Regions from separate parts of the Azospirillum humicireducens genome, predicted to be linked through region 3. Evidence: riboswitches for the same ligand, from Rfam matches in the RefSeq annotation. Region 3 holds a riboswitch; each other region holds the start of a gene.

Region 1 (12,965 bases), 300 kb from region 3:
CGCCCGTGCGCCGAGCGGCACCGGCTGGCAGATCAGCCTGTTCGGTGTCGCCGGCCTGCTGCTGGCGCTGGAGGAAGGGCTGGAGATCAACCTGCTGGGCCTGACCATCGGCATCGACCCGCTGGACCTTGCCGTGAAACTGCCGGGGCTTGGGCGCATCGGGTGGTTCGATTCGGGGTCGGCATAGGAGGACGCGGTGAATGGGCAGAAGATGGCGGACCTGCCGCGGTTGTCATCGACCCTGTCCTGCAGCATCCGGTCGTTCCGCCGGGCCGGACCGTGGAAAAAAGCCCAGAACCGCCACCATTTCAATGCGTCGGCCTTGCGGTACAGGGCAGCGTGCGCTGTCGCGCAGCCCGACCGCAGCCACCGCCAACGGCTGAAAAGGAAATGGGCGCCAGCAGGCGCCCAAGGTAGAGGGAGAATGTCCGAGACAACATCGGACAGCCTCAGCATCCGGCAATTGCCTTTCACATTCGTCACTCGCTCGATGAGGAGAAACCCCCATGTTCCCCACCCATTCGGCGCGGCGATCCCGCGCGCCCCCACCGAAACCATCCCTGACACCATCCTCCGCCGGGAAGGTCGGTCCCGCTTCATCGGGGAGCCCGGCTTTCCGGGCCCCAGGCGCTTCGCAGGGATCATGTCGATCTCGTCGCGGGACGGGCGCGCAGGCCGGACAGCAAGACCGGTGCGAAAACCACCCACCGCAACGATCCGGTGGTCGGGATACTGACCGCACTGCCGCTCTAGTGACCGTGGTGGTCATGCCCGCCGTCGGCGTCCCCGTCGCGCATCGGGATCACGACCGCACGGCCATGCCGTACACCGCGTTCGGCGATCACCCGTTCGGCCATGCCGCGCACCGCCGCCTCTTGCCCCTTCAGCACCGCCACTTCCATGCAGCTTCCATGGTCCAGATGGACATGAAGCGTTGTCAGCGTCAGTTCATGATGCTCATGGAAGGTGGTGGTCAGGCGCTTCGACAGTTCCCGTGCCGCATGGTCGTAGACATACACCAGCGCGGCCACGCAGGCGCCCGTCTCCCCCTCCGCCGAGGCGGCCTCGGCCAAGCCGCTGCGGGCGAGATCGCGGATCGCTTCCGATCGTCCCTGGTAGCCGCGCCGTTCGACCAGACGGTCGATGTCAGCCAGCAGATCGTCGTCCAACGTGACCGTAACCCGTTGCATGTCGCCTCCCCCCGTGCCGGCCGGGACAAGATGCCGCTGCGACAGAAGTATGATGAATCTTGATAGACATCATACCAAGCCGGCCGTATCGTCCCTGGCGTGACCATAGGGCCGGACGCTTTCACCGTCCATCCGCAACCGGCGGGTGGACGGGCAGGCAGGCGAGCCACGAACGTGGCCGGGGACCATGGCAGGCCGAGCGGAACGGGTGATGTGATGGCGCGATGGCGGAAGAGGCTGGCCGGAACGGTGGCGGCCGCCCTTTTTCTGGCGGCGGCGATGGCCGGAGAACAAGCGGCGGCGGCCGGTCCGCGAGGAACGCTGACCTACTCCTGGAGCGGCAATGCCGGGCCGCTCGACCCGCACCGTTACTCGCCCAACCAGATGTTCGCGCAGGCCATGGTCTACGAGCCGCTGGTGCATTACCGCGAAGGCGGCACCATCGAGCCATGGCTTGCCACCGCCTGGACGATCTCGCCCGACGGACGCACCTACGACTTCACCCTGCGCGAGGGCGTGGTCTTCTCCGATGGCACGCCGTTCGACGCGGCGGCGGTCAAGGCGAACTTCGACGCGGTTCTGTCGGAGCGGTCCAGGCATGACTGGCTGGAACTGATCGGGCAAATCCAATCGGTCGAGGTGCTGGACAGCCGAAGGATCCGTCTGGGCCTGAAGGACCCCTATTATCCGACGTTGCTGGAGCTGGCGCTGATCCGCCCGGTGCGCTTCGCCGCTCCGTCGGTGATCACCGCCGACGGCGTCCGCTCCCCGGTCGGCACCGGACCCTGGATGCTGACCGAGACGAAGAAGGGCGAATACGACGTCTTCACCCGCAATCCGTCCTACTGGGGGCCGAAGCCGGCCTATGAGCGCATCGTCGTCAAGGTCATCCCCGATCCGACATCCCGCGCCGTCGCCTTCGAAACCGGCGAGATCGACCTGATCTACGGCGGCACCGGGCAGATTTCGGCCGACAGCTTCACCCGCTTCAAGGCCCGCGGCACCGGCCGGACCGCCGTGTCGGCGCCGCTGGCCACCCGGACGATGGCGATCAACAGCGGCCGTGCCCCGACCAGCGACGTGGCGGTGCGCCGCGCCATCAACCACGCGGTGAACAAGGACGCCATCGTCGCCAAGCTGCTCTACGGGCTGGAGCCGCGGGCCGACACGCTGTTCGCTGCGAACTTCCCCTACACCGATCTCGGCCTTGCACCCTACGCCTTCGATCCGGCACGGGCGGCAAGGCTACTCGACGAGGCCGGATGGACACTGCCGGCCGGCGGAACCGTCCGCATGCGCGACGGCCAGCCGCTGCGGGTTGAATTGTGCTTCATCGGCAACGATGCGCGGGAGAAGGCGCTCGCGGAGGCGATCCAGGCGAACCTGAAGGCGGTCGGCTTCGATGCCGTCCTGGTCGGCGAGGAGGAGAACGCCGTCCAGGCCCGGCAGAAGGACGGCCGCTTCGGCCTGATCTTCGGCGATACCTGGGGAGCCCCCTACGATCCGCATTCCTTCGTGAGTTCGATGCGGGTGCCGGCCCACGCCGATTACCAGGCGCAGCGCGGCCTGCCGATGAAGGCGGAGATCGACGCCAAGATCGGCGCCGTGCTGGTGACGACGGACGAGACGGCTCGGCAGGCGCTCTACCGCGACATCCTGACCACCCTGCATGAACAGGCGGTCTATCTGCCGCTGTCCTACCTGACCGCGATGTCGGTCAGCCGCGGCGTGGAGGGGGTGGGCTTCGGCGCCAGCGTCTACGAGATTCCGTTCGGCGCCATGCGTCCGGCACCGTGACGCGGGAGACCGGAGGATGTTGCGCTTCATCGTCGGCCGCCTGCTGACCTTGCCGCCGCTGCTGCTGGCGGTGTCGGTCGGCGTGTTCCTGCTGCTGCGGCTGGGGCGCGGCGATCCGGCGCTGGATTACCTGCGCCTGTCCAGCATCCCGCCGACCGACGCCGCCGTCGCCGCGGCCCACCGGATGCTCGGGCTGGACCGTCCGCTGGCGGAGCAGTACCTGTCCTGGCTGTGGCAGGCGCTGCATCTCGATTTCGGGCTGTCCTACGTCACCCGCCGGCCGGTGCTGGACGATTTGCTCTATTACCTGCCGGCCACCTTGCAGCTGGGGGCCGCCGCGCTGGTCGTCACGCTGGCGGTCAGCCTGCCGCTCGGCATCTGGGCGGCGCGGCACCGCGACCGTCTGCCCGACCATCTGGTGCGGGCGCTCGCCTTCGCCGGCGTGTCGATCCCGAATTTCTGGCTGGGCTTCCTGCTGGTTCTGCTGTTCTCGGTGACGCTGAACTGGCTGCCGCCGCTCGGCCGCGGCGGCTGGAGCCACATGGTGATGCCGGTCGCCGCCGTCGCCTTGATGTCGCTGTGCATCAACGCCCGGCTGCTACGCGCCAGCATGCTGGAGACCGCGGGCCAGCGCCACGTCCTCTATGCCCGGCTGCGCGGCCTGCCGGAGCGGCGGGTCGTCCAGAACCATATCCTGCGCAACGCCCTGCTGCCCATCGTCACCGCCACCGGGATGCACATCGGCGAGCTGCTGGGCGGCACGCTGGTGATCGAGAACATCTTCGGCTGGCCGGGGATCGGGCGCTATGCCGTCTCCGCCATCTACAACCGGGATTATCCGGTGCTGCAGTGCTTCACCCTGCTGATGACGGTGATCTTCGTGCTGTGCAATCTGGCTGTCGACGTGCTGTATGCGTGGCTCGATCCGCGCATCCGCCCGGCACGGGAGGTCGGGCGATGAGCGTGCTTGTCCAGGATGACGGGCTGTCCGGTGCCCGCCGCCGGCTCCGGCCTCGCCGCACCACACTGGCCGGGCTGGCCCTGGTCGGCGTCATCGCCCTGGCTGCCCTGGCCGCTCCCCTGCTTCCCTGGGATCCGGAGGCGGTCGATCTGATGGCGCGGCTGGAAGGGCCGAGCGCCGCCCATTGGCTCGGCACCGATCATCTCGGGCGCGACCTGCTGGCCCGGCTGCTGCACGGCGCCTCGGTGTCGCTTGGGGCGGTCGCCGTCATCGTCGCCCTGATCCTGACCTTGGGCATCGGCATCGGCGGCCTGTCGGGCTTTCTCGGCGGGCGGACGGACCGGATCGTCATGCGGGTCTGCGACGGTTTCCTGACCGTGCCGACCTTCGTGCTCGCCATGTTCATGGTCGGCGTGCTCGGCACCGGCCTGACCAATGTGGTGCTGGCCATCGCCCTGTCCCACTGGGCCTGGTACGCCCGCATCGTCCGCGGCATGGTGCTGTCGCTGCGCGAGCGCGACTTCGTCGCCGCCGCCATCGTCTCCGGCGCGTCGCGGCCGCGCGTCTTCGTGGAGCATGTCCTGCCGGGGGTGCTGGTGCAGCTGGTGGTGCTGGCGACGCTCGACATCGGGCACATGATCCTGCATGTCGCCGGCCTGTCCTTCCTCGGGCTGGGGGTGACGCCGCCGACGCCGGAATGGGGGGTGATGATCAGCGACGCGCGCGAATTCATCTGGACCCAGCCGATGCTGATGCTGTGGCCGGGGCTGATGATCCTGCTGACGGTGATGGGCTTCAACCTGCTGGGCGACGCGCTGCGCGACCGGCTCGACCCGACGCTGGCGGGAGACGACCATTGACCGTGCACCGTCTGAGCGTGGAGGGGCTCAGGCTCTCGGCCCGCCGCGACGGCCGTCCGGTGGAGCTGGTGCGCGGCATCGATCTGGCGGTGGAGCGCGGGCGCGTCACCGCGCTGGTCGGCGCCAGCGGGTCGGGCAAATCCCTGACCTGCCTTGGGTTGCAGGGGCTGACGCCGCCTGGGGTGGAGCGGCTCGGCGGCCGTGTCCGTCTCGACGGCGAGGCGGTCGAACCGGCGACGCTGCCCGGCCGGACGGTGGCGACGGTGATGCAGAACCCGCGCAGCGCCTTCAATCCGGTGCTGACCATGCGCGCCCATGCCCGCGAAACGCTGGCGGTGCGCGGCGATGCCGGCGCGCTGGACCGGCTTCTGCCGGAGGTTCTGGCGGAGGTCGGCCTGCCGGAGCCCGACCGCATCGCCCGGCTCTACCCGTTCGAGATGAGCGGCGGCATGCTTCAGCGCATGATGATCGCCCTGGCGCTGCTGGCCGGGGCGCCCTTCCTGCTGGCCGACGAGCCGACGACCGACCTCGACCCGTTGGTCCAGGGCCATATCCTGTCCCTGATCGAGCGGCTGGTCGCCACGCGGGGGCTGGGTGTGCTGATCGTCACCCACGACATGGGGGTGGTCGCCCGGCTGGCCGACGAGGTGGCGGTGATGGAAGCCGGCCGCATCGTCGAGACGGCTCCGGTCGCCGCGCTGTTCGCGGCACCGCGTTCCGGCGCCGCCCGCGCCCTGCTCGATGCCCACCGGGCGCTCTATCCGGAGGAGTTCGCGTGACGATCCTGCTGGCCGCCGAGGCGGTGGAGAAACGGTATGGCGGGCAAGGCGTCTTCGCTAAGGGGCCGTCGAAGACGGTGCTGCGTGGCGTCAGCCTGTCGGTGAGGGACGGGGAGAGCGTGGCGCTGCTTGGCGCCAGCGGATCGGGCAAGAGCACGCTGGCCCGGCTGATGCTTGGCCTCGAACGGCCGGATGGCGGCACGGTGCGCTGTCTCGGCCGGCCGATCGATGCAATGGATGCCGCCGGCCGCCGGACCTTCCGGCGGACGGTGCAGGCGGTGTTCCAGGATCCGCTGGGCGCGGTCAATCCGCGCCATCGGATCGGCCGGATCATCGCCGAACCGCTGCGCCACCTGACCGGCCTCGACGCGCGGGAACGGGCCGCCCGTGTGGCGGAGCTGTTGCGGCTGGTCGGGCTGGCGCCGGAGGATGCCGACCGGCTGCCGGGGAGCATGAGCGGCGGCCAGGTTCAGCGTGTCTGCATCGCCCGCGCGCTCGCGCCGGAACCCCGGCTGATCCTGCTGGACGAGGCGGTGTCGAATCTCGATCTCGTGCTGCAACTCCAGATCCTCGATCTGCTGGCCGGGCTGCGCGACCGGCTGGGCACCGCCTTCCTGTTCATCACCCACGACGTCCGGCTGGTCCGCCGCTTCTGTGACCGGGTGGCGGTGCTGCATGACGGCGGACTGGTGGAGGACCGGCCGGTCGGCCCCTCTTTCGCCTTCGACCATCCGGCGGCGCGGGCGCTGCTGGACGCCATGTTGCCCGCGGCCCCATCACCGGCGTTGCGGGACCGGTCAGCGGAATCGCGGACCGCCCCCTGATCGGGACGCCCGCATCATTGCGAGGACAGGAACGGCTCGACGCCATTGACAGGCGTATGGCCTGCCTCTATCACGAGAGGCATTGTCGGCGGTTTTCCCGGACGCAAGCCGGGAGATTAAAAGGGAACGACGGAAGCGACAGGCCTCCAAGCCTGATGCAAGCCGTGGCTGTCCCCGCAACTGTGAGCGGCGAGTCGGCACCAGAAAGCCACTGACCGGAGGTCCTTGGGATCGCGGTCGGGAAGGCGGTGCCGGATGACGACCCGCGAGCCAGGAGACCTGCCTCCGACAGCGTCACTCTGCCTTCGATCGGGGTGTGTCGAAGGTGCGGAAACCCGTCGTGGTGACGCGTCCATTGGCGTTGCCGCGACCGGAGTCCGGGATGATCGATCCTCCCTGAATCACGTCGCAGCTGAATGGTTCTCCAGGCGCGGGGCCTCGCGTCGTGGCGTCCGTTCGGCAACGCCCGTTCAACGGCTCCGGTTTCCGGGGCCGGCATGGATGTGTTGTCCCGGACGGGCGGCTTCGCGGCCGCACCGCTTGTCCGAACGCGCCTCCATGCCTGTGGCAGGACGTGGCAGAGCATGCAGACAAGCCGTTCCATCACACATTTTGGCAGGACTTTTTGCGTCCGGGTCGCCTTGGCCGGGCTCGGGGTTGCGGCCGGAGCGTCGGCCGCCTCGGCGGACGACCTTCAACTCGCTCCGCTGGAGATCGCGGCGCCGAAGGATTTGGCAGTGCCGCAGGAGCAGGCGTCCACCGCTTCCAGCGTGATCGGCGCCGAGGAGATCGCCCGTCGGCAGATCCGTCGTCTCGATGACGCCTTGCTGCTGGTTCCCGGTGTCAGCCTGTCGGGCCGGCAGGCGCCGGGCGGCGCCCAGACCGTGCGGCTGCGCGGGTTGGGCCCGCGCAACACCCGCTTCTTCATCGACGGCGTCGAGATGAGCGACACCAGCCAGTCGCAGTCGCACTATGCGGCCGGCGAGATGGACACCGCCGACATCGAGCGCATCGAGGTGCTGCGCGGGCCGCAGCCGGGCCGCTTCGGGCCGGATGCCGGCGGCGGCGTGGTCAACATCGTCACCCGACGCCCGGCCGGTCCGTTCGGCGGGCAGGTCGGTGCCGAATATGGCAGCTTCGACACCAAGCGGGCGAACGCCTCGGTGTCCGGGGCACGCGACAGGGTGGATTACCGCGCCTCGCTGTCCGGAACCCATTCCGGCGGCTTTTCGGATTTCAGCCGCTGGCGTGGCGGGCAGGAGAAGGACCCGTTCCGGCACTGGGCCGTCGCCGGACGGATCGGCGTCCAGGCGACCGAGGATTTGCGCCTCGACGCGACCGCGCGCTACCGGCGCAAGAGCCTGACCTACGATCCCGCCACCCGAGACAACAATTGGTCGCGCGACGAAACCGAACGGTTCCTGCGCCTGGGCGGGTCGCTCGACAGCCTGGGCGGCAGGCTGGTCCACAGCTTCGGCATCGCCAACACCACCAGCACCCGGCAGTACTGGGGGGAGGGAACCAGGGGCGACACCTATGACGGCCACAAGACCCGCCTCGACTATGCGGCGAACGCCAAGCTGTCCGACCGGGTTACGCTGGGCTACGGCGCCGACGCCACCCGCGAGAGCATGGAGCAGCACACGCCGGGCTTCGCGCCGCTCGCGCCGGACATGCGGTCGCACAACTGGCGCGGCGGCGGCTTCGCCACCCTCGGCGTGACGCCGGTGGCGCCGCTCGACCTGTCGGCGACCGTCCGCGGCGACCGCCACACCGACCATGGCGGCAAGGGAACCTGGAGGCTCGGCGCCGCCTACCGGATCGAAGCGACCGGCACGACGCTGCGCTCCAGCTACGGCACGGCGTGGCAGCCGCCGTCGCTCTATGAACGCTTCGATCCCTGCTATGGACGCACCGACCTGCGGCCCGAGCGCAGCCGCGGCTGGGACGCCGGTGTCGAGCAATCGCTGCTGGGCGGGCAACTGACCGCCGGGGCGACCTATTTCCAGGCCGCCACCCGCGACCAGATCAACTGGCTCTACGGTCCGGCGGTCAGCCCGGCCTGTTCGGGCGGCGGCTATGTCAATGTCGACCGCACCAGGGCGCAGGGCGTTGAGGTGGAACTGGCTGCCCGCCCGACCGCGACCACCGACCTGCGCGCCGCCTATTCCTGGCAGAGCGTGGTCAACGCCAACAGCGGGCAGCGGCTGCGCAACCTGCCGCTCCACCAGGGAAGCGCGTCGGTCGGCTGGCGTTTCCTGCCCGAGGCCTACGCCAATCTCGGCCTGCGCTATCGCGACATGATCGAGAATTACGGCACCGGCAGCGCCTTCCTCACCGCGGATCTCCGGCTGTCCTACGACCTGACCGATGCGGTGACGCTGCATGGCCGCGTCGAGAACCTGTTCGGCCGCCGCTACGAGGAGGTCTACGGCCACGCCGCTCCGGGCCGCTCGGCCTATGCCGGCCTGTCCGCGCGCTTCTGACCCCGTCCTTCCCAGGAGGTTCATTTCCATGACCACCGTCACTTCCGTGGCCTCGCGCGTCGTCGAGGAGCCCGGCATGGGCCGGGTCGAGATCTTCACGCTGCCCACAGACCAGGATCTGCTGCTCGCCCTGCTGAAGGATGCCTTCGAGGTCTGGTGGCGGGACATCGTGTTCGGCTCGCTGGTCCAGGGGGCCGTCTTCGAGATCCGCGCCCCCAACGCGCCGCGCAAGGTGTCGCTGTTCGACGGCTATCTGACCGTCGATTTCGGGGCGTGGCATTTCCATGTCTGCATCGGCCCCCACCGGGGCACGCCGCGCAACCCGGTCGATCCGGAGCTTGCCCGCATCCGCCGGACCGCGCGGGCCGAGATGTACCGGGTCCTGGGTGCCGACGGCGCACCGCGGAGCTGGGGCCTGCGGCTGTTCAACGGCAAGGGAGACCAGCAGATGACGCTGTTCTTTCCCAACCCCTTCCTCGGCGAGAACGACCGCATCCTGAAGGAGCCGGATTGGAGCCGCCTGTCGATGTGGGACAGGTTCCGTGAACGCTATCTCGGGCTGATGCCCGATCCGCTCGACCGCAGCGGGAGGGGGTTCCGGTGCGGCGGCTGATCCTCCGCCTGATGGCGGCCTGCCTTCTGACCGCGGCCGTCCCGGTGGGGATGGCCGTTGCCGCCGGTCCGCTGGCGGCGTCGGCCACCGTGTGCGGCGACCAGTATCTTCTGGCGCTTGCCGATCCCGGCCAGATCGCCGCCCTGTCGCCGCAGGCCGCCGACCCCTGGCTGTCGCTCATGGCCGGCGAGGCGGTTTCCTTCCGGCGGGTCCGGCCGAGCGCCGAGGCCTACCTGTCGCTCGGCGTCGGGGTGGTCCTGGCCAATGGCTGGAGCGACCACAAGACCTTGGAACTGCTGGAGCGGTTCGGTGTGCGGGTGGTGCGAATCCCGCTGGTCGAGCGGTTCGAGGACATCGAGGCGGTGACGGCCACGGTCGCCGAGGCCTTGGGTCATCCCGAGCGCGGCGCGGCTCTGAACGGCGCGGTCCGCCGGCGGCTGGCTGCGGTGCGGGTGGAGAATGCCGGTGCCGGCCGCCCGGCCCTCTACCTGCGTCCCGGCGGTGGCAGCGCCGCCGCCGGAACCTTCGTCGACGAGGTGATGACGGCGGCCGGCCTCACCAACCGGGCGACCGCCGAAGGACGGTCGGGCTGGACCGGCTACGATCTGGAGCGGTTCGTCCTCAACCCGCCCGAACTGCTGGTGACCAGCTTCTTCGAAAGTCCCGACCGGTCGCTGCGGCGTGCCTTCGGAGAGCATCCCGCCTTCCTCCGCCGAGCCTCGACCACCCCGACCGTTGCGGTTCCCGGCAAGAGCTGGGTGTGCAGCGGCTGGTTCCTCATCGAGGCGGCCGAGGCCCTGGCCGGCGGGCTGCGTCGGCTCCCACCCTCCTCTTCACCCGACCGGGGGCCTTGATCGATGCGCACCTTGCCTCTGCTGTCCGGTCTGGCCGCCGCCCTGCTGGCGGTATCGGTGGCCGGTCTCGCGATCGGCTACGCGCCACTTCCGCTGAGCGGCGTGATCGCCGGCGTCTTCGGGTATGGCGATCCCCTGACGGCCGCCGTCGTCCGGGAAATCCGCCTGCCGCGTCTGCTTCTCGGGATCGAGGTCGGGGCGGCGCTCGGCATCGCCGGCGCGGCGCTCCAGGGACTGCTGCGCAACCCGCTGGCCGAGCCGGGACTGATCGGGGTATCGGCGAGCGCCGGGCTGGGCGCGGTCATCGCCTTCTATTTCGGCTTCGCAGCGCTGTCGCCCTATGCGCTCCCCGCCATGGCGATGGCCGGCGCCCTCGTGGCGACCGGCATCGTGCTGGCGGTCGCCGCCCGTGGCGGCGGCGGCCTGCCCCTGATCCTGGCAGGGATCGCGCTGTCCAGCCTCGCCATCGCCCTCACCTCCCTGGCGATGAACCTCGCGCCCAACCCCTATGCCGTCACCGAGATGCTGCTGTGGCTGATGGGATCGCTGAAGGACCGGACGCCGGCCGATGCGCTGACCGCCTTTCCCTTCATCCTGGCCGGCTGCGGCCTGCTGCTCGCCGCCGGACGCGGGCTGGATGCCCTCACATTGGGTGAAGAGGCGGCCCGCAGCATGGGGATCGATCTGACCCGGCTGCGGCTGGCCGTCATCGGCGGCAGCGCCGCGGCGGTCGGGGCGTCGGTGGCGGTCTCAGGATCGATCGGTTTCGTCGGGCTGGTGGTGCCGCATCTGCTGCGTCCCCTGGTCGGGCATGAACCCGGCCGCCTGCTGCTGCCGAGCGCGCTCGGCGGAGCGGTGCTGGTGACGCTGGCCGATCTGGCGTCCCGCCTGATCCCCACCGCGCAGGAGGTGATGCTGGGCGTCCTCACCGCGCTGGTCGGCGCGCCCTTCTTCCTTGTCCTCATCCTGCGCGTCCGCCGGGAGGCATGGTGACGATGCTGACGGCTTCCGGACTCACCCTGCGCCTGGGGCGGCGAACCATCCTGGACGATGCCGGTTTCACGGCGCGGCGCGGCGCCGTCACCGGCCTGATCGGGCCGAACGGCGTCGGCAAATCCACCCTGCTCCGCGCGGTCGCCGGCCTGCTGCCCCATGGCGGCGACGTCCGCTTCGACGGACAGCCGCTGCCCGCCGACGCAGGGTCGCGCGCGCGCCTGCTCGGCTACCTGCCGCAAGGCCACCCTGTCCATTGGCCGCTGACGGTCCGCCGTACGGTGGCGCTCGGCCGGCTGCCGCATCTCGGCCCGTTCGGGCGGGCGGGACGGCTGGACGAGGACGCGGTCGAACGGGTCATGGCGGCGACCGGCGTCGCCGGGCTTGCGGCGCGTGCGGTGCCGACCCTGTCGGGCGGCGAGCGGGCGCGCGTGATGCTGGCCAGGGTCCTGGCGGCGGATGCCCCGGTGCTGCTTGCCGACGAGCCGACGGCGGCGCTCGATCCCGGCCACCAGCTCCGCATCATGGCGCTGCTGCGGGCCGAAGCGGTCGAGCGGCAGCGTGCCGTCGTCGTCGTGCTGCACGACCTGTCTCTGGCCGCCCGCTGCTGCGACGATCTCGTGCTGCTGATGCCGGACCGGCGCGTGATCGCAGGAGACGCCGCGACGGTTCTGACGCCTTCCCTGCTGGGCGAGGCCTATGGCGTGGCCTTCGCCGTGACGCGGGCCGCCGACGTCCCGGTGGTGCTTCCCCAATGCCCGACCCCGATACCCGACATCATCCAATCCGGAGACTGACCAGCCATGACCATCGACGTGATCGTCTGCGAAACCTGCAGCCAGCCCGGCACCGGACCGGCGGCGCCCCCTGAAGCGGGGCCTGCTGCGGATATGGGGGCCGGTTGGACCGGAGCGATGTTCGCGGCCCTGCTCGAAGGGGTCCTCGCATCCGCCGGCCTCGACGATGTCCGCGTCGGCACCATGCGGTGCCTGATGAGCTGCCGCCGCCCCTGCGCCGTCCACATCCGCTCGCCGGGGCGCATGGGATATGTTCTCGGCGACCTGACGCCGGAGCGGCCGGCCGTAGAGGCGCTCGTCGGTTACCTGCTGGCCTATCGTGCGACCGGCAGCGGTGTCGTCGCGTACCGGGACTGGCCGGACGGCGTCAAGGGCCGCTTCGTTGCACGGATCCCCGCCCCGGACTTGCAACCTTTGGAAAAATGACGCTTATCCTGAGTGCGGCATGTCGGCTATCGTGCCGCACTCGCAACGGACGGATACACGGACCGGCATGGGCGCCACCCAGGACAGACTGCGACCCGCGCGACGGGCCGGCCTTGCGGCCGGAGCGATCGCGCTGTTGTTGCAGATCGTCGCCTGGGCCTGGATGCCTGCGATGATCGCATCCGCCAATGCGGCCGAGAGCGGCCGGATCGTCATCTGCACCCCGGATGGCTTCAAGACCGTGGCGCTGGACGGCCGCGCATCTGCTGGCGATCCGGCCCGGTTCGGATTGACCGAGTCCGAATTGGTCAACTCCGACACGGGCAAGAGCGATCCGGCGATTTCCGGCGCGTCCTGCCCGCTCTGCCCCTTGGTCGGCGGGCTG
Region 2 (12,965 bases), on a different contig from region 3:
TACAGGCGCCCGGTCAGGCTCTCCGTGTGGCGGGGAGGGTCGCCGGTCATCCGCGCAAAGCCCTGGCGCAGTGCCTCCCTTTGATGAAGATAGTCATGCAGCCGGGCGGCGGCCGCCGGGTTGGAGGCGAGGAACGCCTCGAACGCCAGCCGGCGCGCGGGATCCAGTTCTCCATCGATGTAGGCGTGCAGGTCGGCTTGCCACTCACCGTTCATCCCGGTCCCCATCATGGCTTACTTCACCACCCGCAAAGGCGCCGGCCTGCCGTCATCCGCCCGGCTCCCATCTCCACGCACGTCGGCGCGCAGCGCCTCCCGCCCGCGCGCGAGGCGCGACATCAGCGTTCCAAGCGGAATGCCGAGAATCCCGGCGGCCTCCTGGTAGCTCATTCCGTCGACCGCAACCAACATGAGCGCCCGCCGCTGATCCTCGGGAAGCCGGGCGAAGGCCTCCATGGTGCGGGCAAGTTCGACCTGATCGGGTTGATTGGGCGCGATGTCGCTGCGGACGAGCGGCTCGATGGACGCCGCCGCACGGGTCCGCACCTGATCGCGGCGGCGGTCGCTGACATGGACATTGTGCAGGATACCGAACAGCCAGGAGCGCAGGTTGGCCTCCGGCCGGTAGGTCCGGGCGCCGGCAATGGCCCGCACCAGCGTCTCCTGCACCAGATCCTCCGCGTCGTCCCGGTTGCGCACCAGGGTCATCGCGTAGCGGCGCAAGGTGCGGACGTGATCCGACAACTGGCTTCGCAGGCTGAACGTCACATCGTCGCTCCATGGATGGGGCTGCTTCTATGTGTACGCGAGGCAGGCCATTTTAATCCCCCGGCCGATGCGGACCCGCCCTCACTGTGCGAACGGCACGAGGAGCAGCGCGGCGCCCGACACCAGCAATGCCGCAAGGCTCCGCCGCGCGATGACGACGGAGGCCGTCCCCGGTTCCATCTCTTCCAGCCGCATGGCCAGCAGGCCGCCGAAGAAGCCGGACACCGAGGCCACCACATGCACCAGCGCCAGCGCATTCAGGACCGGCAGGCCCAGCAGGAGCGCGACGACCACCAGCGTGGTTCCATAAAGAAGCGCCTGGATCAGGATCGGCGCCCAATGTTCGCGCGCGACATAGACCTCGAACCCCTCGGCGAAGAGGCCGGTGCGCTCGTCGGGATCGGTGTGCAGGCTCATGATGTCCCTCCGCTGTCAAAGGTCCCCACCGTCTCGGCTCCGTGATGCACGGGTCGCAGCCGCCCGCGGCATGGCCCCGAACGACAGAAGCATCAGCAGGATCAGCGCTGCCCCGATGGAGTAGGGCGCCCAGGCGCCGAGCCGTTCGTCGGCGATCCAGTCCAGCGCCAGCAGGACGCCGATGGCGGCGATCACGGCGATGGCAAGGCCTGTGGCCCAGCGGGGATAGGTCATGGTGGCCTCCGCGGTTCGGATGGCTCGATCCGGCCACCTCGCGCCACCGCAGGGCGGCGTCCGTGCCGATCGTTCATTTCCTTGATTACGCGCGGGCGCCCGGAATAATCCACCGGAGCCGCCGAAAATCGTGAGCGTCGGGCACAGCGGATGCCGGGGACCGGATCCAACCCTCTGCGTCGAAGCCCCATCCATGCCAATCTTCCTCTTGCGGACTACACGATGACCAGATATGTTATGTTATAACATAACATTACGGCCATGACGATGACACGACAGCGCCCTCACCTGCGGAGCCGCTCCCCGGACCTTTGCACCGCCTGGAACATGACCGAGACCGACATCGACGCTGGAACCGGCATCATCCCGCAAAGAGATTTCCTGCGGCTATTCCGTTTCGAACCTTGACCTCTGCGGCCGGGTCGCACATGAATGGGCCTGGTACTGGTTCTTCCGGCGGCATCCGCCGGAAGCTAAGAGGGAATCCGGTGAGCCGCGTCGCGCGGCGAGACCGGAGCTGTCCCCGCAACTGTGAGCGGTGAGCCGTTCCGTCATTTCCTGCCACTGGCGCCCGTCGGCGCTGGGAAGGCCGGACGGACCGGTGATGACCCGCAAGCCAGGAGACCTGCCAGCACCAAAACGAAACGTCCTCGGGCGGGGTGTCCCGGTGGAACGCTTGCCTGCGCACGTCCGGACTCCGCGCCGGATTGCCTGCGTAATCCGCAATGCGTCCGCCTCGACCTTCCCGCCCGCAACGGCAGGATGCACGGATGACGCCAGCGCCTTCCCCCACCGGGGCACCCCGCCCCCGCCAGACCTCCTCCGTCGTGGTGGAGGGGCTGAGCTGCGAGCTGGCCGGCCGCAAGGTCCTGTCGAACATCGGCTTCGCCGTTGAGGAAGGGGCGATCCTTGGCATTCTCGGCCCGAACGGCTCGGGCAAGACCACATTGCTGCGCTGCCTCGCCGGCCTGCAGGCTCCCTCGGCCGGGCGGATCCGCATCGACGGTGCCGATCCGCGCGCCCTGCGCCCGGCTGAACTGGCGCGCCGCTTGGCGCTCCAGGCGCAGGACTCCACCGCGGCGCTCGGCTTCACCGTGCGCGACGTGGTCGGCATGGGGCGGCTGGTCCACCGCCGCTCGGTCTTCTCGGGAAACGGGGCGGAGGATCGCGCCATCGTCGAGGATGCGCTGACCCGGCTTGAGCTGGAGGCGCTGGCCGAGCGGCCGGTCGAGCAGCTGTCGGGCGGCGAGCGGCAGCGGGTGATGATCGCCCGTGCCCTGGCGCAGCGCCCGCGCATCCTGCTGCTGGACGAGCCGACCAACCATCTGGACATCCAGCACCGCTTCGCAGTCCTCGATCTGGTGCGCTCGTTGGGCATCACCGTGGTGATGACGCTGCACGACATCGAACTGGCGGCGCGCTGGTGCGACCGCCTGCTGCTGCTGAAGGACGGCCGCCTGCAGGCCGACGCCGTGCCGGAAGAGGCACTGACGGCGGAACGGCTCACCGCCGTCTACCGGGTCGCCGCCGCCGTGGATCGCCGCCCGTGCGACGGCCGGCTGCGCATCGACCTGTCACCGCTGGCCCCTCGCCGACTGGACCACGCATGATCCCGGCCCTGTTCCGCCCCATTCTCCGCAGCGCCCTGCTCGCCGCCGGGCTTGCCTTGCCAACCGCTCCCGCCCTTGCGCAGAGCTATCCGGTCGAGGTTGCCAACTGCTTCTGGACCGCCCGCTTCACCGCTCCACCCAAGCGGCCGATGGTCCATGACGTCAACATGACACAGACCATGCTGGACCTCGGACTGGCTGACCGGCTGGTCGCGGTTTCCGGCATCGCCGGGGCCGAGCGCCACCTGATCGCGCCGCCCGGCGCGGTCGCCGCCCTGCCCCAGTTGCCCGACCGCGCCCCGACGCTGGAAGCGGTGCTGGCCGCCGACCCGGATTTCCTGTTCGCCGGCTGGAGCTATGGCTTCAACGAGGCGCGCGGCCTCACCCCCGCCCGCCTTGCGGAGATGGGCGTCGCGACCTACACGCTGCGGGAAAGCTGCATCCGCATCGGCCCGCGTGAGCCGATCGGCATGGAGACGCTCTACGCCGACCTGCTGGCGCTGGGCCGGATCTTCGGCATCGCCGACCGGGCGGAGGCCATGGTCGCCGACTTCCGCCGCCGCGTCGCCGCCGTGACCCGGCTGACCGGCACTGCCGCCCAGCGGCCGCGCGTCATGTATTGCGACGATTGCCACACCAACGCAGCCCCGCTGTCGGTGGGGCGCGAGGGCATGACCAGCCTGCTGATGGAACTGGCGGGCGGCCGCAACATCTTCGACGACATCGCCAACAGCTATGTCCGGGTCAGCTGGGAGGAGATGGCGCGGCGCGACCCGCAATGGATCATCGTCAGCGACCACCGCATCCCGGCCGAGGCCGCCATCCGCTACCTGCTGTCGGCCCCGCAGCTGGCCGACGTCGAGGCGGTGCGCAAGCGGCAGTTCATCGTCCTGACCTATGCCGAACAGACCCCCTCGACGCGCAACGTCGATGCGCTGGAGCGGATGGCGCGGACGCTGCACCCGGAGCTGTTCACGCCATGAACCGCGCCCGCACACTGCGTCTGTCCCTGCTGCTGGCCGCCGCCCTGGTCCTGTCGCTGTTCGCCGCGGTCGGCTTCGGCGCCGCCCGCATTCCCACGGCCACCGTCTGGTCGGTCGTCTCGCACGAGCTTTGGCCGGCGGCCTTTCCGGCGGAGGGCTTCGGCCGGGCGGAGCGCAACATCGTCTGGGAACTGCGGCTGCCCCGCGTTCTGCTGGGGGCTCTGGCCGGTGCCGGGCTGGCGGCGGTGGGGGCAGTGCTGCAGGTGGTGACGCGCAACCCGCTGGCCGACCCCTACCTGTTCGGCGTGTCGGCCGGCGCCTCGGTAGGCGCGGTGAGCGTCATCCTGTTCGCCGGCGTGGTGGCCGGAACGCTCAGCCTGCCGGCCGCCGCCTTCCTCGGCGCGCTCGCCGCGATGCTGGCCGTCTTCGCTGCGGCGCGCGGACGCGATGGCAGCGTCACCAGCGAGCGGCTGGTGCTGACCGGTGTCGCGGTCGCCTTCATCCTGCACGCCGTCACCAACGCCCTGATCGTCGCGACGGCGGACCGCAGCGCCGACGCGGCGCTGTTCTGGATGATGGGCGGCTTCGGCACCGCGCGCTGGAGCGTGCTGCCCGCCCCCGCCCTGCTGACGCTGTGCGGGCTCGGCTGGCTGTGGCTGCGGGCGGAGACGGTCAACACTCTGGCGCTCGGCGACGATGCCGCCCGCTCGCTCGGCACCGATCCGCAGCGGCTGCGGCTGGAGCTGTTCGTCGTCACCGCGCTGATGACCGGCGCGCTGGTGTCGGCCTGCGGCGGCATCGGCTTCGTCGGGCTGGTGCTGCCCCACATCGCGCGCCTGCTGGTGGGTGGGCATCTGCGGACGCTGCTGCCGGTGGCGGCGCTCGGTGGCGCCCTGCTGCTGCTGTGGGTGGATGTCGCCGCCCGCACCCTGTTCGCCCCGCGCGAGATCCCCGTCGGCGTGGCCACGGCCCTGGTCGGCGGCGCCTTCTTCCTGTGGCTCATGCGCCGCCGCGCGGCGGCCTGACGAAAGCCGGAAAGCGATGACCACCCCCCTTCGATTGCCGCCGCGCGCCATCGTGCTCTACGGACGCGCCTCCTTCGACCATGGGCAGAACCTGAAGGCGCTGGCCGCTGCCCTGACCGCCCTTCAGGCCGCGCGCGGCGTTCCCGCGGCGGTGGCGACCGCCTATGCCGATCTGTCCGGCCCGGCCCTGCCCGCCGTGCTGGCGGAGCTGGAACGCACCGGCATCGAAGAGGCGCTGGTTATCCCCAGCATGGTGCCGGCCGACCCCAGCCTGTCGGCCTGGCTGCCGGGCGCGCTCAGCCATTGGGCCGCGACGCGCGATTTCCGGATGACGGTGCGGCTGGCCCCGCCGGTAGAGAGCGCATTGGACCTGCCGGCGGCCCTCGACCGCATCGCCGGCGGTCAGGCCGACAGCATGGACGATGTGCGCAAAGTCGAGCCCAGCCTCGGCAAGCCCGGCTGGTCGGAGATCCCCGAGCATGGCCGTCAGCTGTTCTTCTGCACCGGCGCGCGCTGCCTGCATCGCGGCGCCGATGCGCTGTACCAGCATCTGCGCGCCGCCATGAAGCCCCACCGCGCGCTGAATGCCGGTCCCCGCCGGGTGATGTGCGCGCGGACCAGCTGCCTCTATCCCTGCAACCGCGGGCCCTTGCTGGTGATCCAGCCGGACGCGGTCTGGTACGGCGGGCTGACGCCGGAGCGGATCGACCGCATCGTCGAGCGGCATCTGCTGGCCGACAGCCCGAGCGCCGCGGACATCCTTCACTGCAACCGGCCGGCGGAGGACGCCCCGATGGGCTGACGCCGCCGCACCGCCCGGTAAATCCCGGAACGCTTTCCCAACAAGACCAGAGCCGACCGCCCCCGCGAAGACCGCCTTCGCGGAAGGCGTTTCCACGCCCTTTCCAAGTCAAACTGGAGGATCATCGATGCCGCCTGCCCGTTCCCGCCGCCATCGCCGCCGCCCGGCCCCGCTGGCGACGCTGTTCCTGGTCGCCGCCACCGTCGCACCGGCGGCCGCAAGTGCCGAGGAGGGCGATGCGCCGCTCAGCCTGTCCCCGGTCACGGTGACCGGACGTTCGGCAGATGCGGCCCCCGCCGGGCTGGCGCTCGACAGGCCGAACAGCGGCGGCAGCCGGCTGGACCTGACCCCGCTGGAGACCCCGGCCAGCATCGAGGTGATCTCCGGCCGGGCCATCCGCGAGCGCGGCCAGACCAGCGTGACCGAGGCCGTCACCCAGAACGCCACCGGCTTCACCACGCTGGCGGCACCCGGCAATGGGGGGTCATCGCTGGCGACGCGCGGCTTCGCCGGCCATGGCTCGGTGATGCAGCTCTATGACGGCACGCGGCTCTATGTCGGGTCGGGAACCGTCACCTTCCCGTTCGACACATGGTCGACGGAGCGGATCGAGGTGCTGCGCGGCCCCGCCTCCGTCCTCTATGGCGAGGGGGCCATCGGCGGCGTGGTCAATGTGGTGCCCAAGCGGCCGACGACGGAGTTCCGCAACGAGGCGATGGCCGCCGTCGGCACCGACGGCACCCGGCGCGCCGCCATCGGCAGCGGCGGTCCGGTCAGCGAGAAGCTGTCCTACCGGCTGGACGTCAGCGGCAACCGCTCCGACGGCTGGGTAGACCGCGGCGACACCAGGAATCTCGCGGTATCGGGGGCCGTGAAGCTGCAGGCGACGCCGGACCTCGCCGTCACCCTGTCCAACGATTACGGCGACCAGCAGCCGCAGGAGTATTTCGGGACGCCGCTGATCGCCGGCGGTCTAGACCGCGCGCTGCGGCACCGCAACTTCAACGTCGCCGACAGCGAAATCCGCTATCGCGACAACTGGACCCAGTTGAAGGCGGAATGGGCGGTGTCCGACGCGCTGACCCTGCGCAACACCGCCTATCACCTGACCAGCCACCGCCATTGGAAGGATGTGGAAAGCTACGCCTGGAACGCCGCCAGCCGGCGAATCGACCGCAGCAGCTACATCGAGATCTACCACGACCAGCGGCAGGTGGGCGACCGCTTCGACGCGACGTGGCGCAGCAGCCTCTTCGGCATGAAGAACGAGCTGGTCGGCGGCTTCGACCTGAACCGGATCGAGTTCAAGCACACCAACAACTCACCCTATGGCGGCTCCAGCACGGTCGATCCGTTCGACCCGGCGCCCGGCCTGTTCCTCAACAGCGCCGGAACCACCCCACGCAGCCGGTCGCGCACCCGCCAATATTCCCTGTTCGCCGAGGACCGGCTGTCGCTGACGCCGCAGTTGTCGCTGGTCGGTGGCATCCGCTATGACGCGCCGACGGTGGAGCGCTGGGATCTGGTGACGGGAACCAGCTACACCAAGGACTTCCGCACCACCAGCTGGCGGACCGGCGCCGTGTACGAGGTGGTGCCCGGCCTCGCTCTCTACGGCCAGTATGCCACCGCGGTCGATCCTGTCGGGAATCTGATCTCGCTGTCGCCGACGCAGAAGGATTTCGACCTGTCCACCGGCCGGCAGGTGGAGATCGGCGTCAAGCAATCCTTCCTGGAGGGGCGCGGCGAGTGGACGCTGGCCGCCTACCGCATCGTCAAGGACAAGCTGCTCACCACCGATCCCAACCGGCCCGGCGTGACGATGCAGGTCGGCCGGCAATCGTCGCGGGGGCTGGAAGCGTCCCTGTCGCTCGGCCTGTGGGAGGGCGTGCGGGTGGACGTCAATGGCGCGCTGCTGCGGGCCAAATATGACGACTTCACCCAGTCCGTCTCGGGCCGCGCGGTGTCCTATGCCGGCAATGTGCCGACCGGCGTGCCGGAGCGCACCGCCAATGTCTGGGCCAACTGGGCCTTCCTGCCGGACTGGGAGGTTCGGGCCGGCCTGCAATATGTCGGCAAGACCTACGCCGACGCTGCAAACAGCAGCGTCCGGCCCGCCTACACCGTCGTCAATGCCGGGCTGGACTACCGGCCGACCGGCAACACCAAGCTGAGCCTGCGCGCCTTCAACCTGTTCGACGAGGTCTATGCGGTGGCCGGCAGCACGAACAGCTGGGTGCTCGGCCGCCCGCGCTCGGCCGAACTGGCCTTCTCGATGACCTTCTGACCTCGGGCGCCGGCCGTCACTCCTCCAGGGTCAGCATCTCGGCCTTGCGGACGAGATCGGCGACGGAGCGGACCTGCATCTTCCGCATCACCTTGCCGCGGTGAAGCTTCACCGTCACCTCGCTGATGCCGAGATCGCCGGCGATCTGCTTGTTCAGCCGGCCCTTGACCACCGCGGCCATCACCTCGCGTTCCCGCGGGGTCAGGGTCGCGGCCTGCGCCTCGACCGTCATGGATGCGGTCCGCTCACGCCGCCGGGCACGGTCGCGTGCGATGGCGGCCTCCACCGCGTCCAGCATGTCCTGGTCGCGGAAGGGCTTGATCAGGAAATCCGCGGCTCCCGCCTTCATCGCCCGTACCGACATCGGCACGTCGGCGAAGCCGGTCATGAAGACGATGGGCAGCGCGATGCCCAGGCTTGTCAATCTCGTCTGGAATTCCAACCCGCCCAGACCGGGAAGGCGCACGTCGAGGATGAGGCAGCCGGGCCGGTCGGGAACCGTCGCCGCCAGCAGTTCGGCAGTGCTGCCGAAGGCGCGGCTTTCGATGCCGACCGACCGCAGAAGGTCGACCACCGCCTCCCTCATGCCGTCGTCGTCGTCCACGACGAGAACCAGCGGGTCGTCCGTGGCCGACGACGGGGGATGTTGCGCGGCGGGGGTCGGCGGCATGGCGGTCAGTCCTTTCGTGCCGGCGCCAGCGGCGCGCCCAGCGATGGGGTTGGCGGCGATGGGGTTGGCGGCGATGGGGTTGGCGGCGATGGGATGGATGGCGCAGGCGCCGCCGCGGGAATGGTGAATTCGAACACCGCGCCGCCCTCCGGATGGTTGTGGACGCTCAGAGTGCCGCCGCAGGATTCGACCGTTGAGCGGCAGATCGCCAGCCCCATGCCCATGCCGTCCGGCCGGGTGGTGAAGAAAGGGTCGAACAGGCGGGCGCGGTTGCCCTCGTCGATGCCCCGACCGCGGTCGCGCACGGAGACCCGAACCTGCGCCATGCCCTGGATGTCCTCCGGGCTGTTGTCGACGCTCACGGTCAGGTCGCGCCGGGGGCTGCCGGCTTCCGCCATGGCATGCAGGCCGTTGGTGACGAGATTGATCAGCACCTGCTGCAGCCCGACCCGGCTTCCCCGCACCGGCGGAAAATCGGATGCGAAGTCGGTGGACAGCACAGCCGCCGCGGCCGACAGTTCGCGCTCCAGCAACTGCGCCACCTCCTCCACCAGTTCGCGCAGATCGATGGTCTCGTCGCAGCGGGCGTCCTTGACCAGCATGCCGCGCGTCCGCTGCACGATCTCGGCGGCCCGCTTGCCGTCGCGGATCATGCGGTCCACCGCCTTGGCGGCGGTCTCGATGTCGGGCGGGTCGCGGCGCAGCCAGCGCAGGCAGGCCTGCGCGTTCAGCACGATGGCGCCCAGCGGCTGGTTCAGCTCATGGGCGATGGAGGCGGACAGGGCCCCCAGCGTGGCGGCGCGCGCGGCGCGGGCGAGTTCGGCCTGGGCGGCCAGCAGCGCCTCCTGCGTGCGTTCGCGCTGGGTGATGTCGACGATGCCGACCACGATCTGATCGAAGCCGATCCCGTCGTCCGGAAAGCTGATGCCGAGCAGCACCGTCAGGACGCGGCCGTCGACGGCGATCATCTGCGCCCGCCCTTCGAGCCGGTCGCGCCCTTCCCAAAGAGCCAGAAGCACCTGCGGCATCGCCGGGTCGTCTTCGGGAAGGAAACGCTCGAGCGGCCCCAGCACCTGCGCCCGGTCGGCTGCACCCAGCAGTTCGAGGGTGGCGTCGTTGACGTTGGTGGTGACGATCAGCGCGCCAATCTCCCGCGCCCAGCCGGGATGGGCCTGCACATGGGCGGCGAGGTCCGTCACGCCGCCGGCCCGCAGGGCGTCGAGAGCTGCGGTCACAGCGGTGAAATCCTGCTCCCAGAGGGAAACGCGCGTCTGCTCGAACATGGCGCGGTAGCGCTTTTCGCTGCGCGCCAGTGCCCCATTGGCCCGGACAAGAAGCACGCGCGAGTCGTGGTCCCGCACCAGCAGCGCACCGGTGATCAGGATGGCCGAGAGGGACACGCCGCAGCGCAGAACCGCCGACAGGTCCATGTCGTGCCGGTGCGACAGCAGGAAGGACAGCACCGCCAGCGATCCGCAGCCGGCCGCCACCCGCAGGATGCCCCGGCGCGACAGCATGGTTGCCGCCAGGAGGAGCACCAGGACATAGAGGACGGCGATGGCGCTCTCGATGTCGGTGAAGGTATCGACGACGAACACCCCAAGCGCCAGCGGGATGGCGAGGACGCCGAGCCGCAGCTCGTCCGGCCGACCGGCCATGTGCGAACCGCCCGGCACGGCGCCCGCTCCTCCCCTCGCTCCCATGCGCCCGCCCCCAGCCCCACCGTACATCGTTCCTTATCCCGGCATCCTAACGGCGGGCGGCGCCCGCCTCTTGAAGGTTCTGGCGGCGGATTGCCGGATCTGAACCGGCCGTCCCGCCCGACCCCGTTGGGCTGGTCGAAGCCGATGGACCGGCGCCTCAGGCGATCGGCACACCCGCCATCAGGCAGAGCGCGGGAGCTTGGGGCATGGCGTCTGCCACCGCATTGCGGTTCCGCCAGGCACGGGGGGAGACGCCGACGATACGGCTGAAGGTACGGGTGAAATGGCTCTGGTCGGCGAAGCCGCAGGATAGCGCCACGTCGGCCAGCGTCTGCGAACCGTCGCGCATCAGCGTCTTGGCATGCTCGATCCGCCGCTGCAACAGCCACTGGTAGGGGGTGGTGTTGGCGGTGCGCCGGAAGGCGCGGACGAAATGGCCGACCGACAGCCGGCATTCGGCGGCGAGGTCGGCCAGCCGGATTTCCCCGTCGAGGTTGGCGGCGATCATCTCCTTCACCCGCTTTTCCTGCCAGGGCGCCAGCGTTCCGCCGCTCCTGACCTCGTTGGTCCGGCCATAGGCGGTGACCAGATGGGTCGCCAGCGCCGAGCAAAGATGATCGTGGTACAGCAGGCTGATCCGCTCCGGAAAGGCCAGGGCCGGCAGCATGGCGGACGCCAGCGCCGTGACGGTCGGGTCCTTCACCGGTCGGCTGGGCTCGATCGCCAGATCCTCAAGCCGGCTGCCGCGGACGTCCGGGCAGACGCTTTCCAGCAGCGAGCGGGGAAGATGGAAGATCAGCGTGTCGAAGGCGGTATGCATGTGGCAGTCGATGCGGCGGCGGTAATCGTGGATGCTGGTCAGCCCCGCGATGTTGGCCGGCTTCTCCACCGGCACGCCGTCGACCCGGATATCGGACCGGTAGTTCGACAGGTGATGGCTCACCAGGAACGCATCCTCGGGCTCTGGACTGCCGAAGCGGCCGATTCCGGCGATCTGGCAACGGACCCGCGCCACCCCCACCGTTCCGCGGGGCGACCGAAGGACCAGCACGTCGGGCTTTTCCGGCATCGGGACGTAGCGCAGGTGGAGATTGCTCTGAAAGGCCGTGGCCATGGGTGTCTCCGTTGGCTTGCGTGCAGGCTGCCGCTTCCATCATCGGGAAGACCGGCGGGCGAGCCATGTCGGAACGGCCGGCTTGGCCCCCCGACTTGCCTGCACACAGGGTAGGCGCGGCGACATGCCGCACACCACTAGACACAGATAAACCACGGCAGTGTTTAGGTAGACCGTCCCTAGACCTTGGTTTAGGTTCTCACCCGTCGACGTAAACCGTCCGCTCGGACGACGCTAAATTAGCAAAGACCGGGCAAACCTCGCCAACTCCCCCGCATGCCTGTCGGCTGCCGTCTCAGCCGCGGTTTATGCCGAGCGCTTCGGCCAGCCGCACGAGATCGGCGACCGCCCGCACCCCCAGCTTCTTCATGAGGCTGGAGCGGTGGAGCTTCACGGTGATCTCGCTGATGCCAAGCTCGGCAGCCACCTGCTTGTTCAGAAGGCCGCGGGTCACCCCCGCCAGCACCTCCCTTTCCCTGGGGGTGAGGCTGTCGTAGCGGGCACGGCCGTCGGCCAGCACCCGGTCCTGGCTGCGCCGTTCGCCGTCCCGCGTCAGCGCCGCCTCCACCGTGTCCAGCATTTCCTGGTCGCGGAAGGGCTTGGTCATGAAATCGAAGGCCCCGGCCTTCATCGCCTTGACCGACATCGGGATGTCGCCATGGCCGGTGATGAAGATGATCGGCACGCGGATGCCGCGCGCGTTCAGCTGTGCCTGGAATTCCAGCCCGCTCATCCGCGGCATGCGGATGTCCATCACGATGCAGCAGGTCGCGTCGGAGAACTGGGCGTCCATCACGTCCTGGGCCGAGGCGAACAGGCGGGTTTCCAGCCCGACCGAGCGGAACAGGCTGTCCAGCGACGAGCGCAGCAGCGGATCGTCATCGACGATCAGCACGATCCTGCGGTCCGACGGGCTCTGCTCGGCCGGCCGGCCGGCCGTGGCGGGGTGCATGGTCTACGGTCACTCGCTGTTGCGGCGGCAGGGGTCCGACGCCCGGTCAACCGGCGGTCAGGCTGGCGTAGGACGGGTCGGCCCCATGATGAACCGCGCCCCCGCCCCCGGCACCTAACCTTTGGTATGGGGTCCCCCCACCCAAGGTTCGCAGCCGCCCTTTCGACGTATGGTTCTGCCGGACGGCAAGGTCGCCCATATTGAAGGCAGCGTTTCCCTCCGTCAGCAAGGCCGCCACCATGAGCCCATCGGGCCGCCCATTCCCTTACGCACCGGCCGCAGCCTCTCCGGCCGGGGACGCCGGCCGCTAGCCGCCATGCGTCCGGCCCCCGCCAGCGCGACCATCGCGATCGTCGAGGACGACCCCATCGTCCGCAACAGCCTGGGAAGCCTGATCCGCT
Region 3 (5,322 bases):
GGGCTTCCACAGGCGGTCGTAATGGGTCTGGATGCGGGTGCCGACGCCCTGGACCAGCAGGCGCATCGGCTTGCCGGGCACGTCGATGAAGCCCTTCAGGCGCAGAACGCCATGCAGGCCGGCGACCTGCTCCAGCGTCATCGCCAGACGGGCGGGGTCGGGCTGCGGCGGCAGCTCCACGACGAAGCTGGTGAAGTCGTCGTGGTCGTGACCGTCCTCGTCGTCATGGTGGCTGGGACGGTTGGCGAGGTCGTCCTCCACCGCCGCCCCGACGCCGAGCAGGACCAGCGGATCGACGGCCCCTTGCGAGGCACGCACCAGTTTGGCGTCGCGGCCGACCGCGTGGGACAGGGCGCCGCGGATCAGATCCTCGACGCGGGCGAGGTCGCCGGATGCCACCAGATCGGTCTTGTTGACGACGATCAGGTCGGCGCAGAGCAGCTGGTCCTCGAACACCTCTTCGATCGGCGTTTCGTGGTCGACGGTGCCGGCGGCGTCGCGCTGGGCCTCCAGCGCCGCGGGGTCGGGGGCGAAACGGCCCTCGGCGGCGGCGGCGGCGTCGACCACGGCGATGACGCCGTCCACGGTCACGCGGGTCTTGATCGCCGGCCAGTGGAAGGCCTGGACCAGCGGCTTCGGCAGGGCAAGGCCGCTGGTCTCGATGATGATATGCTCGGGCGGCTCCGGCCGGGCCAGCAGCTTCTCGATGGCCGGGACGAAATCGTCGGCGACGGTGCAGCACAGGCAGCCGTTCGCCAGCTCGATCACGTCGTCCTCGGTGCAGGTCGGGTTGCCGCAGGCGCGCAGGATGTCGCCGTCGATCCCGACATCGCCGAACTCGTTGATGATCAGGGCCAGCCGGCGACCGTCTGCCTTTTCCAGAAGGCCGCGGATCAGCGTGGTCTTGCCGGCGCCGAGGAAGCCGGTGATGACGGTCGCCGGAACCTTGCCGGCGGCCGCTTTCTCAAGAGCGGACATGGTTTGCGCCTCCTTAACGCGCGCCGGGCTGGGCCCGCAGGGCAGGGCGATGGTCGGTCTCGCGGACCAGACCACTCATCAGCCAGCCGCAGGCCGCGCCCAGAATCGCCCAGAACAGCGCGGCGCTGCCCAGCGAGGCGGTGACGAAATGGGCGGCCAGTTCCGGCGGCACGGCACCCTCGGCGCTTTCCGGATGGGGGGCGCCGATCAGATGGGGCAAGGCGGCGGCCAGGACGGCGGCGGCGATGACCAGGCGGTTGCGGGCGAAGGCGAGTGCCGCCACGCCGGCCCCGGCCCCGGCCGCGGCTGACAGCCACCAGAGCTGTCGCAGCTCCAGCTCGGCTCCAGCCATGCCCGGCAATTCCGGGGCCAAGCCGAAGGAGGGCGCCAGCGACACGGCGATGAATCCGCCGGCCCCCCACACCAGCCCGCGCCGCGCATCGACCGGCCGGCCGGCCAGCAGCATCGCCGCCGACAGCAGCAGCGCATAGGCGACGCCGGTCAGCAGGTTGGAGGCGATGGTCAGGCCGATGCGCTGCATCGCCTCGTCCAGCGTCGTGGGCACGCCTTCGCCGACCTCGCGCACGGGGCCGTGCTGGTGCGACTCGCCAGCGGCAGCAGCGCCGGGGGCGGCCACGGCCGGAGCGGGCGGCGGAGTCACCACCTCGTATTTCTCGGCTTCAAGGATCAGCGGGACGGTCGTCGCCTGCTGAACGACGGAAGCGGCCGTGCCGGAGAGCACGCCCGCGACCAAAGCGGCTGTGAACAGCCGCCGGATCAGATCCATGACCCGCTGCTTAGTGGCAGGGGAAGGCGAAGGAGTGACGGGCGTCGTGTGCCGCGTCGTGGATCTGCTGCGGCTGGGCGAAGCCGACGCCATACAGCAGGAAGCTGCCGAGCAGGATCGCGGCGAAGGCGGCGACCGCGGTCTGGGTGGCGCTGCGGCTCGCGGAGCCGGCGGCCGTGTGGAGCGAATGGGTGGTCATTGACTGAATCCTCGCTGTCCCGCCACACCCGGCGGGGTTGGGAAGGGTCGATACATCCGCCGGCAGGTTTCCTGGCTCGCGGGTCGTCGCATCGCCGTCCGCCTTCCCGGCGCCAAGGCCAGTGGCATGATGGACGGGACGCTCGCCGCACACAGTTGCGGGGGCAGCCACGGCTTTGGACTCCATGCAATGGAGGTCCGCACCGCATTCCCTATTATCCCCGCCGTCCGTCAGGACGGGCAGGGCACCGTCGGAGGGGCACCATCGCAGTGCGGTGCCGATTTGGCAAGCCCGCAATATGGTGTCGGTCGCACGGATGGTCTTGCGTGCCGACATTTTGGATGGTGTCATGTTCGATGGACAGAGTGTCCGCGATTCCGACACTTTTCGGCGCGAAGCTCCGGAGCGGAGAGGGAGAAAGCGAAACGGAACCGGCGGAGAAACAACGGGTCCGCTGGTCCGGACGACGTGACCCCCACCGTGGCACGCTTCGTGCGTACGACAGCCGGTGAAACGTCCCGCCGCATGGCGGCCCCGGTGTTCGGCGCCGGGACAAGCTAAGGGCTCGAAGCCCGATATAAGGACGAACGGGAGGAGAATTCGCGACCGATGAACGCCGCACCGAACGACGACATCATCCTGGAAGCGCGTGGCCTGACGAAGGAGTTCAAAGGCTTCGTGGCGGTTCGGGATGTGAACCTGCAAGTGAAGCGGGGCACCATCCATGCGCTGATCGGCCCGAACGGCGCGGGCAAGAGCACGGTGTTCAACCTGCTGACCAAGTTCCTCACCCCCACCCGCGGCCAGATCCTCTACAAGGGCCGCGACATCACCCGCACCAAGCCGGCGGACATCGCGCTGATGGGGCTGGTCCGCTCCTTCCAGATATCCGCCGTCTTCCCGCACCTCAGCGTGCTGGAGAATGTCCGCGTGGCCCTGCAACGGCCGCTCGGCACCAGCTTCCACTTCTGGAAGTCCGAATCGTCGCTCTACGACCTGCATGACCGGGCGCTGGAGCTGATCGAGGCGGTCAACCTCTCCCCCTGGGCCAACCATCTGGCGGCCGAGCTGCCCTATGGCCGCAAGCGCGCGCTGGAGATCGCCACCACCCTGGCGCTCGACCCGGAGGTGATGCTGCTCGACGAGCCGCTGGCCGGCATGGGCCATGAGGACATCGAGGGCACCGCCGCCCTGATCAAGCGCGTCGCCGCCGACCGCACCGTGCTGATGGTGGAGCACAATCTGTCGGTCGTCGCCCACCTGTCGGACACCATCACCGTCCTGCGCCGCGGTGAGATCCTGGCGGAGGGGCCGTACGAGGTCGTCTCGAAGAACCCGCAGGTGATGGAAGCATATATGGGGACCGGACATGCCTGACGGGATGCAGACCAAAACGGCGATGCTGGAGATCGCCGACCTCCACGGCTTCTACGGCGAGAGCCATGTGCTGCACGGCGTCAGCCTGGAGGTGCGCCAGGGTGAGGTGGTGACGCTGCTGGGCCGCAACGGCGCCGGCAAGACCTCCACCATGCGAGCCATCATGGGGATCATGGGCAAGCGCACCGGCTCCATCCGCTTCCAGGGGCAGGAGCTGATCGGCATGGCCCAGCACCGGATCCCGCGGCTCGGCATCGGCTATGTGCCGGAGGAGCGCGGCATCTTCTCCAGCCTCAGCGTGGACGAGAACCTGACGCTGCCGCCGGTGGTGAAGGACGGCGGGATGACGATCCCGCAGATCTACGACCTGTTCCCCAACCTGAAGGGCCGTGGGAGCACCCAGGGCACGCGGCTGTCGGGCGGCGAGCAGCAGATGCTGGCCATTGCCCGCATCCTGCGCACCGGCGCCACCCTGATCCTGCTGGACGAACCGACCGAGGGGCTGGCCCCGGTCATCATCGAGCAGATCGGCGTGGCGGTGCGGGCGCTGAAGGCGCGCGGCTTCACCATCGTGCTGGTGGAGCAGAATTTCCGCTTCGCCGCCACCATCGCCGACCGCCATTACGTGATGGAGGAGGGGCATGTGGTGGACATGATCCCCAACGACCAGCTCAACGCCAACATGGACAAGCTCCACACCTATCTCGGCGTGTAGCCCGTCCAGCCTTCCGATCCTTCCCGGCCTCGACGCCGCCCCGTCCGCTCCTGGGCCCGCTCCTGGGGCCGGGTCGGCGAACCGCCGGGGATTTGCCCGATTATGGCTCCGGGTTCCCGCGACGGGGACCGGCCGACAACAAATCCAAAGAGGGAGAGACCTTCCGATGCGCACGCTTCTTCTCGCCGGCACCGCCCTGCTGACGCTGGCCGGGACTGCGGTTCCGGCCGCCGCCCAGGTGTCGGACAACGTCATCCGCATCGGCGTGATGAACGACCGCTCCGGCATCTACGCCGATCTGGCCGGCGAGGGGTCCGCCATCGCCGCGCGGATGGCGGCTGAGGAGTTCGGCAACAAGGCCGCCGGCGCCGCCATCGAGATCGTCGTCGCCGACCACCAGAACAAGGCCGACATCGCCGCGTCGAAGGCGCGCGAGTGGGTGGACACCGGCGGCGTCGACGTGATCGCCGACGTGCCGAACTCCGCCGCCGCGCTGGCGGTGCAGGGCATCACCAAGGACAAGAAGCGCATCTTCCTGATGTCCGGTCCGGGTGCGACGGCGCTGAGCGGCGCGCAGTGCAGCCCCTACGGCTTCCACTGGACCTACGACAACTACGCCATGGCCGCCGGCACCGGCCGCGCCCTGTACGAGCAGGGCAAGAAGAAGTGGTTCTTCGTCACCGCCGACTACGCCTTCGGCCAGTCGCTGGAGGAGGAGACCTCCAAGATGGTCAAGTCGCTGGGCGGCTCAGTCGCCGGTGCGGTCCGCCATCCGCTGGGCACCGCCGACTTCTCCTCCTTCCTGCTGCAGGCGCAGGGGTCGGGGGCCGACGTGATCGGGCTGGCGAATGCCGGCGGCGATACCATCAACGCGGTCAAGCAGGCGGCGGAGTTCGGCATCACCCAGTCGGGCCAGAGCCTGGCCGGCCTGCTGCTGTTCATCACCGACGTGAATGCGCTGGGGCTGCAGTCGGCGCAGGGGCTGATGCTGACCACCGGCTTCTATTGGGACATGGACGACCAGACCCGCGAATGGTCGAAAAAGTTCGAGGCCAAGGCCGGCAAGAAGCCGACCATGGTGCAGGCCGGCGTCTATTCGGCGGTGAGGCACTATCTGAAGGCGGTCGAGGCGGCCAAGACCGACGACGCCGACAAGGTCGCCGCCAAGATGCGCGAGACGCCGGTCGAGGACATGTTCGCCAGGAAGGGCAGGATTGCCGCCAACGGCCGCATGGTCCACGACATGTATCTGGTCCAGGTGAAGAC

Evidence for each region. Region 3 has a riboswitch for cobalamin ahead of A6A40_RS26545 (CbtB domain-containing protein). Riboswitches for the same ligand answer to the same signal wherever they lie in the genome.
Region 1: it holds a riboswitch for cobalamin, as region 3 does, so the genes downstream of both, A6A40_RS25180 (TonB-dependent receptor plug domain-containing protein) here and A6A40_RS26545 (CbtB domain-containing protein) in region 3, are expected to answer to the same signal.
Region 2: it holds a riboswitch for cobalamin, as region 3 does, so the genes downstream of both, A6A40_RS16915 (ABC transporter ATP-binding protein) here and A6A40_RS26545 (CbtB domain-containing protein) in region 3, are expected to answer to the same signal.

Annotation. Positions count from the first base shown of each region.
Region 1 covers NZ_CP028906.1:158,227-171,191, reverse strand. Annotated here, with positions in the region: gene A6A40_RS25220 (DUF3750 domain-containing protein) at 1-187, shown strand, start outside; gene nikR (nickel-responsive transcriptional regulator NikR) at 750-1,190, opposite strand; gene nikA (nickel ABC transporter substrate-binding protein) at 1,407-2,987, shown strand; gene nikB (nickel ABC transporter permease subunit NikB) at 3,004-3,948, shown strand; gene nikC (nickel ABC transporter permease subunit NikC) at 3,945-4,808, shown strand; gene A6A40_RS25190 (nickel import ATP-binding protein NikD) at 4,805-5,587, shown strand; gene nikE (nickel import ATP-binding protein NikE) at 5,584-6,411, shown strand; cobalamin riboswitch at 6,484-6,712, shown strand; gene A6A40_RS25180 (TonB-dependent receptor plug domain-containing protein) at 7,053-8,897, shown strand; gene A6A40_RS25175 (DUF7676 family protein) at 8,926-9,510, shown strand; gene A6A40_RS25170 (ABC transporter substrate-binding protein) at 9,498-10,364, shown strand; gene A6A40_RS25165 (FecCD family ABC transporter permease) at 10,368-11,357, shown strand; gene A6A40_RS25160 (ABC transporter ATP-binding protein) at 11,360-12,154, shown strand; gene A6A40_RS25155 (DUF1636 domain-containing protein) at 12,161-12,580, shown strand; gene A6A40_RS25150 (DUF2946 family protein) at 12,753-12,965, shown strand, end outside.
Region 2 covers NZ_CP028902.1:525,553-538,517, forward strand. Annotated here, with positions in the region: gene A6A40_RS16895 (anti-sigma factor family protein) at 1-230, opposite strand, end outside; gene A6A40_RS16900 (sigma-70 family RNA polymerase sigma factor) at 234-767, opposite strand; gene A6A40_RS16905 (hypothetical protein) at 849-1,184, opposite strand; gene A6A40_RS16910 (hypothetical protein) at 1,200-1,418, opposite strand; cobalamin riboswitch at 1,847-2,065, shown strand; gene A6A40_RS16915 (ABC transporter ATP-binding protein) at 2,189-3,028, shown strand; gene A6A40_RS16920 (ABC transporter substrate-binding protein) at 3,025-4,011, shown strand; gene A6A40_RS16925 (FecCD family ABC transporter permease) at 4,008-5,036, shown strand; gene A6A40_RS16930 ((2Fe-2S) ferredoxin domain-containing protein) at 5,053-5,838, shown strand; gene A6A40_RS16935 (TonB-dependent receptor) at 5,966-8,125, shown strand; gene A6A40_RS16940 (response regulator transcription factor) at 8,142-8,795, opposite strand; gene A6A40_RS16945 (sensor histidine kinase) at 8,801-10,471, opposite strand; gene A6A40_RS16950 (helix-turn-helix transcriptional regulator) at 10,656-11,612, opposite strand; gene A6A40_RS16955 (response regulator transcription factor) at 11,908-12,564, opposite strand; gene A6A40_RS16960 (response regulator transcription factor) at 12,881-12,965, shown strand, end outside.
Region 3 covers NZ_CP028906.1:458,128-463,449, forward strand. Annotated here, with positions in the region: gene cobW (cobalamin biosynthesis protein CobW) at 1-978, opposite strand, end outside; gene A6A40_RS26540 (CbtA family protein) at 992-1,765, opposite strand; gene A6A40_RS26545 (CbtB domain-containing protein) at 1,776-1,964, opposite strand; cobalamin riboswitch at 2,009-2,231, opposite strand; gene A6A40_RS26550 (ABC transporter ATP-binding protein) at 2,574-3,341, shown strand; gene A6A40_RS26555 (ABC transporter ATP-binding protein) at 3,334-4,056, shown strand; gene A6A40_RS26560 (ABC transporter substrate-binding protein) at 4,223-5,322, shown strand, end outside.